DNA from 4 places in the Nocardiopsis mwathae genome. Region 3 is predicted to be linked to each of the others. Evidence: riboswitches for the same ligand, from Rfam matches in the RefSeq annotation. Region 3 holds a riboswitch; each other region holds the start of a gene.
The links. A riboswitch is a leader RNA that binds a small molecule or an ion and turns the genes downstream of it on or off. The one in region 3 is predicted to bind cobalamin.
Positions count from the first base shown of each region.

Region 1: linked by a shared signal. The riboswitch ahead of HNR23_RS04365 (energy-coupling factor ABC transporter permease) and the one ahead of HNR23_RS23960 (ABC transporter substrate-binding protein) in region 3 are both predicted to bind cobalamin.
Region 2: linked by a shared signal. The riboswitch ahead of metE (5-methyltetrahydropteroyltriglutamate--homocysteine S-methyltransferase) and the one ahead of HNR23_RS23960 (ABC transporter substrate-binding protein) in region 3 are both predicted to bind cobalamin.
Region 4: linked by a shared signal. The riboswitch ahead of HNR23_RS14555 (putative cobaltochelatase) and the one ahead of HNR23_RS23960 (ABC transporter substrate-binding protein) in region 3 are both predicted to bind cobalamin.

Region 1 covers NZ_JACHDS010000001.1:1,095,665-1,097,855, forward strand. The annotation lists gene cbiQ (cobalt ECF transporter T component CbiQ) at 1-210, opposite strand, end outside; gene HNR23_RS04360 (energy-coupling factor ABC transporter substrate-binding protein) at 223-714, opposite strand; gene HNR23_RS04365 (energy-coupling factor ABC transporter permease) at 718-1,437, opposite strand; cobalamin riboswitch at 1,470-1,685, opposite strand; gene cobC (Rv2231c family pyridoxal phosphate-dependent protein CobC) at 1,891-2,191, shown strand, end outside.
Region 2 covers NZ_JACHDS010000001.1:1,346,605-1,348,795, reverse strand. The annotation lists gene metE (5-methyltetrahydropteroyltriglutamate--homocysteine S-methyltransferase) at 1-1,098, opposite strand, end outside; cobalamin riboswitch at 1,297-1,482, opposite strand; gene HNR23_RS05415 (polysaccharide deacetylase family protein) at 1,877-2,191, shown strand, end outside.
Region 3 covers NZ_JACHDS010000001.1:5,460,617-5,462,807, reverse strand. The annotation lists gene HNR23_RS23965 (methyltransferase domain-containing protein) at 5-724, shown strand; cobalamin riboswitch at 851-1,040, shown strand; gene HNR23_RS23960 (ABC transporter substrate-binding protein) at 1,229-2,191, shown strand, end outside.
Region 4 covers NZ_JACHDS010000001.1:3,378,338-3,380,528, forward strand. The annotation lists gene HNR23_RS14555 (putative cobaltochelatase) at 1-1,024, opposite strand, end outside; cobalamin riboswitch at 1,081-1,210, opposite strand; gene HNR23_RS14560 (LLM class F420-dependent oxidoreductase) at 1,397-2,191, shown strand, end outside.

The DNA.
Region 1 (2,191 bases), 4.4 Mb from region 3:
TGGCGCCCAGGCCGCGCGCGCGAACGCGCGCGGGTCCACCCCCGCCGGGCCGAACGCGACGGCGAGCGCGGCCGCCGCCGTGATCACCGCCCCCGGCCAGGCGGGGAGCACCAGCGCGCACAGCAGCAGCCCGCCGAAAAGGGTGCCCTTGACGGCGGGGTGCACGTCCCGCCAGGGGCTGCGGTAGGCGGCGGCGTCGATGGCCAGCATCGCGGGCGCCGCTCAGTCGCGGGCGGGGGCGGTGCCGTCCGGGGCGTCCCCGTGCGGGGACGCGTCCGTGGCGTCGGGGTCCCGGGGAGCCCCGGTGGTCCCGGCGGCCGAGGCGGCTGCCGACGGTGCCGGGGCCTGTTCCCGGCGCATACGGGAGCGCGTGTGCACGACACCGAAGTAGTAGCCGATGATGCCCGCGCCGATCGCGGCCTGCACCGCGAAGATGCCCGACTCGACCTCGGCCGAGGGGGCCTCGAACAAGGGGTCGAGCCACGGCTCGTAGGCCGGTGCGATCTCCTCGACGGCCTCCTCGCCCTGTTCGTCGGCGCCGGGGAAGGGTTCGTCGAGGTGGTCGCCCGCGCCGGTCACCAGTGGAAGCGCCGCGATCACCGCGATGACGGCCACCATGGCCCAGGTGATCCACGCCCGGGGGCGCGGGCCGCCGTCCCGGCGGGGGTCGGTGCCCTGGTCCGGCCGGGGCTGCTGCGGCTGTGCCGGTGTCATCGTTCAGGCCTTCTTTCGCTCGGTCGGGGCACCGGCGGTCGCCGCGGAGCGCAGCACGCCGAGTCGCAGCAGCTCGCTGCGGCTGGCACTGATGAGCAGCCGCACGATGACCACGGTCATCAGGCCCTCGATGACCGCGAGCGGGATCTGGGTGACGGAGAAGATGGTGCCGAACTTGATGAACGCGCCCAGGACGCCGGCCTGGGCGTCGGGGAAGGCCAGTGCCAGCTGCAGGCTCGTCACCGAGTAGGTGGCCAGGCTGGCCAGGCAGGCCGCGAAGAACACCGACAGCCCCAGCGAGGTGTTCTCGGTGAGTGCCCGGGTGAGCCCGCGTACCAGCCGGAACACACCGTAGGCGACCCACGGGCCGACGATGGCGAGCGAGAAGACGTTGGCGCCGAGCGTGGTCAGCCCGCCGTGGGCGAGGAGTAACGCCTGGAAGAGCAGGGTGATCGTGCCGAGTGCGGCCATGACGGGTGGTCGGAAGAGGACCGCGCCGAGACCCGTCCCGGCCGGGTGCGAGCTGCTGCCCGTGACGGACGGGATCTTCAGGGCGGACAGCACGAAGCAGAAGGCGCCGGCGGCGCCGAGGAGCAGCTTGGACTCGGGGTTGGTGCGGATCGTCGTCGTCAGCGCGCGGACGCCGTGGATGACGAACGGCGCTGAGACCGCGGTCCAGGCCACGGCGTGGACGGGCGGGAGGAAACCTTCGGCGATATGCATCTGTAGGGGACCAATCTCCAACACCTCGTGGACGGTCGTCGTATGCCGTGGCCGGTCTCCTGGCTGCGGGTCGACGCCCGTCGCCGGCCTTCCCAGGAGAGCGTCCGCGTACGGATGCCCTCCCAGTGGCCGTCACCGCCCGCTCCGCCGGAGGCAGGGGACGGGGCCCCGGGCTTCCCGTTCACAGTGGCGAGGGCCGCGCCGGTTTCGCACCGGACTTCCCGAACACCACGGCTCCCTGAAGGTAATGCCCTGGTCGTGCGCTTTGCAATAGCCAAAGATTCGCAATAGGTGCAGATGGGGCGACCGAAATCCCGACCCGGTGCGCGCTTCGGCCGCTCCGCAACGGTGCGGCCGGGCCGAGGGGGCGGGAAGCGCGGGTGTAGGGTGCGCTGTCGTCCGGTGCGGCGCGGGAACGGGAATTCGGCGAGGTGGTTTCTGGTGCGGGACACGGTGGGACGGTCTGCGGGCGCAGGCGCGCCCCCGTCGACCGCGGCCGAGGCGGACCTGCGGCACCACGGCGACGCCGAGACCGGCCCCGGGCTGCTCGACTTCGCGGTCAACGTGCGGACCGGGACGCCCCCGCCGTGGCTGGCCGAGCGGATCCGCGCGTCCGTCGCCGACCTGGCGGCCTACCCCGACCCCTCCGCGGCGCGCCGCGCCGTGGCCCGGCGCCACCGGCGCGATCCGGCCGAGGTGCTGCTCACCGCCGGGGCGGCCGAGGCGTTCGTGCTGCTCGCGCGGGTGCTCAGGC
Region 2 (2,191 bases), 4.1 Mb from region 3:
CACGACCTCGTCCACCTTCTGCCGGGCGAAGGCCAGGCGCTCGCGGATCACCGGGTCCAGGTCGGTCTCGGCGTCCAGGTCGATGGGGACGTGCAGCAGGGAGCAGGAGGTGCCGACGACGACGCGGTCGGCCAGGCCCAGCAGCGAGCCCAGGGTGGACAGCGCCTTGGGGAGGTCGGCGCGCCAGACGTTGCGCCCGTCGACGACGCCGGCCACCAGGGTCTTGCCGCCCAGACCGGAGACGGCGGCGACCTCGTCCACCGACTCCGGGCCGGCGACCAGGTCCAGGCCGATACGCTCCACGCCGGTGCGCTTGAGGACGTCGAGCGCAGCGGTTCCGATGGACCCGAAGTAGGTGGCGACGAAGAGCTCCGGACGGTCGGTGAGCTCACCGAGCCGGGTGTAGGCCCGCTCCAGCGCGACGGGTTCGGCGCGGCCGTCGTCGGTCGCCAGGATCGGCTCGTCCAGCTGCACCTGGTGCGCTCCTGCGGCGGCCAGGCGGGCGAGGAGTTCGGCGTAGCAGCCCAGCAGGTCGTCGAGCAGGTCCAGCGGCCGCCAGCCCTCCGGAGCGTCGGCGGCGGGCTTGGCCAGCATCAGGAAGGTGAGCGGGCCGACGATGACCGGATGCGTCCGGATGCCCAGCCCCTTGGCCTGGGTGAACTCCGAGAGTGGTTTGGCGGGGTCGGCCAGGCGCGGCCGCCGGCCGGGGGCGAGTTCGGGGACCAGGTAGTGGTAGTTCGTGTCGAACCACTTGGTCATCTCCAGGGGGGCGACGTCGTCGGCGCCCCGGGCCATGGCGAAGTAGCGCCGCAGCTCGGCCTCGCGGCCCTCCCCGGCGAAGGCCGGGGTGCGGAACCGCTCGGGCACGAGGTCGAAGAGGACCGCGGTGTCGAGCATGTGGTCGTAGTAGGAGAAGGTGTTGGCGGGGATCTCCGCCACCCCGGCGTCGCGCAGCGTCTCCCAGACGCCGCGGCGCAGTCGGGCGGCGACGGCGTCCAGTTCGGAGACGGTGGTGCGTCCCCTCCAGTAGGCCTCACTCGCGCGCTTGAGCTCGCGGTCCGGGCCGATGCGGGGGTAGCCGAGCACGGTCGTCGTCATCGGACACCACCGCCGCGGAACGGGGTTCGGATAGTCATCTGGCTCTGTCTCTCCCTCGTCGAACAGCCGTCGGCGGTCCGGCCGTACCGTTCGGGGGAGCAGCGCGGGAGCACGGGTGCACGCGTGGCGCCCGCCGCCCTCGGCCCTCCCTCGGGGCACGTGGACCTACCGCGGACGCGGGCGCGTCCGCGGGCGGAGGGCAGGTATTCGGACTCGTGGGCATGCGCACCGGATGTCCGGTACGCGACCTACCGGCCGCCGCTTCCCAGGCGTTTCGGCCCAGTGCTGTTGACGGCTGTCGTTCCCACTCACCGCTGCGGGGCAGTCCCGGATTCGCACCGGGTTCCCTCTTACGACACGCCCGGCGGATGCCATGCGTGTACCGACCGCGGCTGCCAGTATAGGGACGCGCCCGCGGGCGCTTGAGTCCGACATGCCACCATCCGCCCGAATCATCCCTCTTGCTGGGGTTTTGCGTTCCGGTCAGCGGGTGTTGACGCTCTTATTGCCTGTCAGCACAGCGGGCGGCCCCTCTGCCGTTCTAAGCTCGTTGCGTGGGCCCGGTTCCACCTCCGGAACTCCCCCAGGCGAAGGCGATCCGGACCCCTGCTCGACCGAGATTTCGGGTCTGAAGAACTCCCCAAAAATGCGAAAGACGTTCCTTCCCTTGCAGACAGATCCAGGCGGCTCCCACACGCCGTTCACCACGCCCCATTCGCCCGCGCCGACCGCGGCCGGTCGGCGCACCCCACGCCTGCCTCGGGTCTTCGCCCCGCTCGTGGTCGCACTCGCGACCGCCCTGGCGCTCGGCGCCTGTACCTCGCCCGATGCCGAACGACGGTCGGATCAGCCCGAGCGCGCCAAGGCCACCGGTGAGGCCGACGAGCTCACCGTCGTCGATCTCGACAACGTCCCGGACGTCACCGAGGAGAAGAAGGAGACCGAGGAGAACGGTGTCACGGCGTCGCTGAGCTACCCCAAGGTCCCCAACGCCGACCCGCTCGCCAAGCGGCTCGACGAGATCACCGACCGGGAGCGGGACGACTTCCTCGGGGCCGTCCCCAAGGCCGAGTCCATCAAGATCGGGTGGAAC
Region 3 (2,191 bases):
GATCATGCTGTCCGACCGGTACAAACAGGCCGTACTGAGCGAGGTCGCCGAGTACATCGACGAGTTGTACTCCGACGAGCGCCCGAAGGAGTTCAAGCTTCTGGGCCTGCGCTGGACCCTGTTGCACGGCGTCTACGACCCGAGCACGGACCCGGCCGCCTGGATGGACGTGAAGAAGACGCCGTACCCCGTCGGGGGGCGGTTCCTCGAAATGGGCTGCGGCGCGGGCATGGCGTCGGTCTACGGCGCCCTGCAGGGCTGTGCCGAGGTCGTCGCCGCCGACATCGCCCCCGAGGCGCTGGAGAACACCCGCGTCAACGCCGAGCGCCACGGGGTCGCCGACCGTGTCCGCACCGTCCAGAGCGACGTGTTCTCCGGGATCGACGCCACCGAGCGCTTCGACGCGATCTACTGGGGGTCGCCGTTCATCGAACCGCCCGACGAGTACGGCCCCGACGAGGCGCACCCCGCCTACTTCGACAACGGGTACGCCAGCCACCGCCGCTTCCTACGCGAGGCCCGCCACTACCTGGCCCCCGGCGGCCGCCTGTTCCTGGGCTTCGGCACCGAGGGCAACTGGGACCTTCTGGAACGCATCGCCGCCGAGTCCGGCCTGCGCACCTCGGTGGTCGCCAGCACCTCGTATGTGGAGGAGGACGAGGACGACGACACCGTCGTCCACGAGTACGGCGCCTGGCTGGTGGAGTTCCTCCCCGCCGACTAGCCGCCTCCGCCCCCGCGACGAGAAGCGCCCCACCGCCCCCGGGTGCCCGCATTCGGGCCCCGGGGGCGGCCTCGCGGCAGAGCCGGTGGTGAGCAGGGAAGACATCTGTGACCTTCCCGTTCGGGACGGGGTTGGTTAGCCTTTGGTCTGTCGACCGATCGCGACGGGATCCAGGAAGCCGGTGGGAGTCCGGCACGGTCCCGCCACTGTGACCGGGGAGCGACCTCCGTCGACGACCACGGCTGGAAGGGGGCCGGAAGGTCGGGGGGAGCGGTGATCCGGGAGTCAGGAGACTGACCTGTCGCGAACACGATCCACGGGGCGCGGACCCCAGGAGGCGTGCAGGGGGCCTGTCGCGTCGGCGGCGGGCCCGTCCGGGGTTCGGCGCGTGGTGCCCGGGGTGTGATCGGCCGTGTCCGGCCGGCCTGCCGCGGGCGGGCGTTCCCGTCCCGGGTGCAGGGTCTTCTGCAGGTCTGCGGCCGCAGATCTGAGAGGACCCCCCGGATGCCCGACCGTGCCGCGCCAGCACGACCCGACTCCCCCCGACCCCGGCAGTACGGACGACCCGACGCGCTTGCCGCCCCCGCCGTCCCGCGCCGCAGAGTGCTGCTGGGCGGTGTGCTGGCCGCGGTCGCCTCCCCCCTCTTCACCGCAGGGTGCGGGCGGGCCGAGCCCACCGGCGGCGCCGACGGGCGCACGGTCACCGACCTCGCGGGCGAGGACGTCGCGCTCTCCGGGCCGGTGGAGCGGGTCGTGACGATCCCCCTGCCCGCCGCGTCCATGGTGGTGGCGGTCAACGGCGGCCCGGACGTGCTGGTCGGCATGAACTCCGCGTCGCGCACCGCCATCGAGGACAGCTACCTCGGCGAGGTCTACCCCGAGCTGCTCGACGTGTCCACGGACGTGGCCGGCGCCGAGTTCGCCCCGAACATCGAGAGCGTCATGGCGCTGGAGCCGGACGTGGTGATCCAGTGGGGCGACCGAGGCCCCGGCCTCGTCGACCCCCTGCGCGACACCGGAATCCCGGTCGCGCAGCTCACCTACGGCACCCAGGAGGACCTGGAGGGCGCCATCACCCTCTACGGGGAGCTGCTCGGTAAGGAGGAGCGCTCCGGGCAGATGGTGGACACGATGCACGAACGGCTGCGGCGGCTCGGGGAGGAGCTGCCCGAACCCGGCGAGCGCCCCTCGGTCCTGTACGTGCGCGGCGCCGACGACAGCCTCGAAGCCGGCGCCGGGGCCTCCTACAACCACTTCGTCATCGACCTCGTCGGCGGCCGCAACCCCGCCGCCGACCTCGACACCGAGTGGGCCACGATCGACGTCGAGCAGCTGCTGGAGTGGGACCCCGACATCCTCCTCGTCGGCAACTTCGGCCCGGCCACACCGGACGCCGTGTACGACGACCCCGCCCTGGCGAGCCTGAGCGCCGTGCGCGAGCGCCGCGTCTACAAGGTGCCGCTGGGC
Region 4 (2,191 bases), 2.1 Mb from region 3:
CCGCATCACCCGCCTGGTCGAGCGCATCCTGCAGGCGGTCCTCGTCGAGGTCCGGGGCGTCGAAGGGGTCGCGGCGGCGCCGGTGCGGCAGGGCCAGGCGGGCGGCGTCGCGGACGTCGTCGGAGGTGACCTCGATGTGGTCGCGCCAGGCGGCCAGGGCCATGGCCGCGCGGGCGGTGACGATGTCCGCCCGCAGCCCGTCGACCTCGAACGCCGCGCACACGGCGGTGACCTGGCGCAGCGCGGCGTCGGAGAGGACGACCCCGGGCAGCCGCTTGCGTGCGGCGCGGATGTGCGCGGCGAGTTCGGCGTCCTCGCCGGAGTATCCGGCGGCGAAGGCTCCGGGGTCGGTCTCGAAGGCGAGGCGGCGGCGCACCACCTCGGCCCGCTCGGCCGGGTCGCGGGTGGCGGCGACCTCGACCGTGAGGCCGAAGCGGTCCAGCAGCTGCGGGCGCAGCTCGCCCTCCTCCGGGTTCATGGTGCCGACCAGAAGGAACCGTGCGGCGTGCGCGACCGACACGCCCTCGCGCTCGACGTGCGAGGTACCCATCGCCGCCGCGTCCAGGAGGAGGTCGACGAGGTGGTCGTGGAGCAGATTGACCTCGTCGACATAGAGGACGCCGCGGTGTGCGGCGGCGAGCAGGCCGGGTTCGAAGGCTTTGACACCCTCGGTGAGCGCGCGCTCGATGTCCAAGGAGCCCACCAGGCGGTCCTCACTCGCGCCGACCGGCAGCTCCACGAGGCGTGCGGCGCGCTCGGCGGGGACGGCGCCGTGGGGGTGGGGCCCGTCGGGGCACCGGGGGTCCGCGGCGGCGGGGTCGCAGGAGAACCGGCAGCCGTCGACGATGTCGAGGTCGGGCAGGAGCGCGGCGAGGGCGCGCACGACGGTGGATTTCGCGGTGCCCTTCTCACCTCGGACCAGCACACCGCCGACCGCCGGGGAGACGGCGTTGATCAGCAGCGCCAGTTTCAGGTCGTCCATGCCGACGACCGCGCTGAAGGGGTAGCGAGCCGGAGCGCTCACGCGGGTCAGTCCTTCCTCGGGAGTCCACGCCCATAGGGGTCGGTCGCGGCGCCGTGCAGTCTCCTGGCTCCCAGATCGCCGCGTCCCCGCCGCCTTCCCACCGGTGTCGTCCGGCAGTGGCTACGGTCGCGGGTCCGCTCCCTGGTCACAGTGGCGGGACCGCCCCGGATTCGCACCGGGTTCCTGCGTGCGGCGGCGGACCCCGGTAGGGCCGCACCGCCGACGTCGGCACCGCCCACCAGAATGGCACACGCCCGCCGGAGGACACTCCCGCGTCGGCTTTTCGGGCCGACCGGCCTATCCGGATGCTGAAACCGGTTCTAGCATGCGGTCCAGGCACCCGCTTCCCGCCGAGCGACCGATGGAGCGCACATGGCCACGGACCTGAAGCTGGGACTCGCGGTGGGGTACTGGGGTGCCCGCCCCGACGACGCCACCGCGACCGTACGGGCCGCCGAGGCCCTCGGGTACGACTCGGTGTGGACCGCCGAAGCCTACGGATCCGACGCCTTCACCCCGCTGGCCTGGTACGGAGCCCGGACCGAACGGATCGGCCTGGGCACCGGGATCGTGCAGCTCTCGGCGCGCACCCCGGTCGCCACCGCCATGCACGCGCTCACCCTCGACCACCTGTCCGGTGGGCGCCTGCGGCTCGGCATCGGGGTGTCCGGCCCGCAGGTGGTGGAGGGCTGGTACGGGCAGCCGTTCCCCCGCCCGCTGCAGCGGACCCGCGAGTACCTGGACATCATGCGCCGGGTCTGGCGCCGCGAGGCACCGGTCACCGCGCCGGGACCGCACTACCCGCTCCCCTATCCGGGCGGGACCGGGCTGGGCAAGCCGCTGAAGCCGATCACCCACCCGCTGCGCCCGCACATCCCCGTCTACCTGGGTGCCGAGGGACCGAAGAACGTCGCGCTGGCCGCCGAGATCGCCGACGGCTGGACCCCCCTCTTCTACCACCCGCGGATCAGCCCCGACGTGTACGCCGACGCGCTCGCCGGCGCCCCCGACGGCTTCGACATCGCCTGCACGGTCGCGGTGATCCCGCACGAGGACACCGCCGCGGCGCTGCGCGCGGCCAAGGCGCCGATCGCCTTCTACATCGGCGGCATGGGCGCCCGGGATGAGAACTTCCACCTCAACGTGTTCGTGCGCATGGGCTTCGCC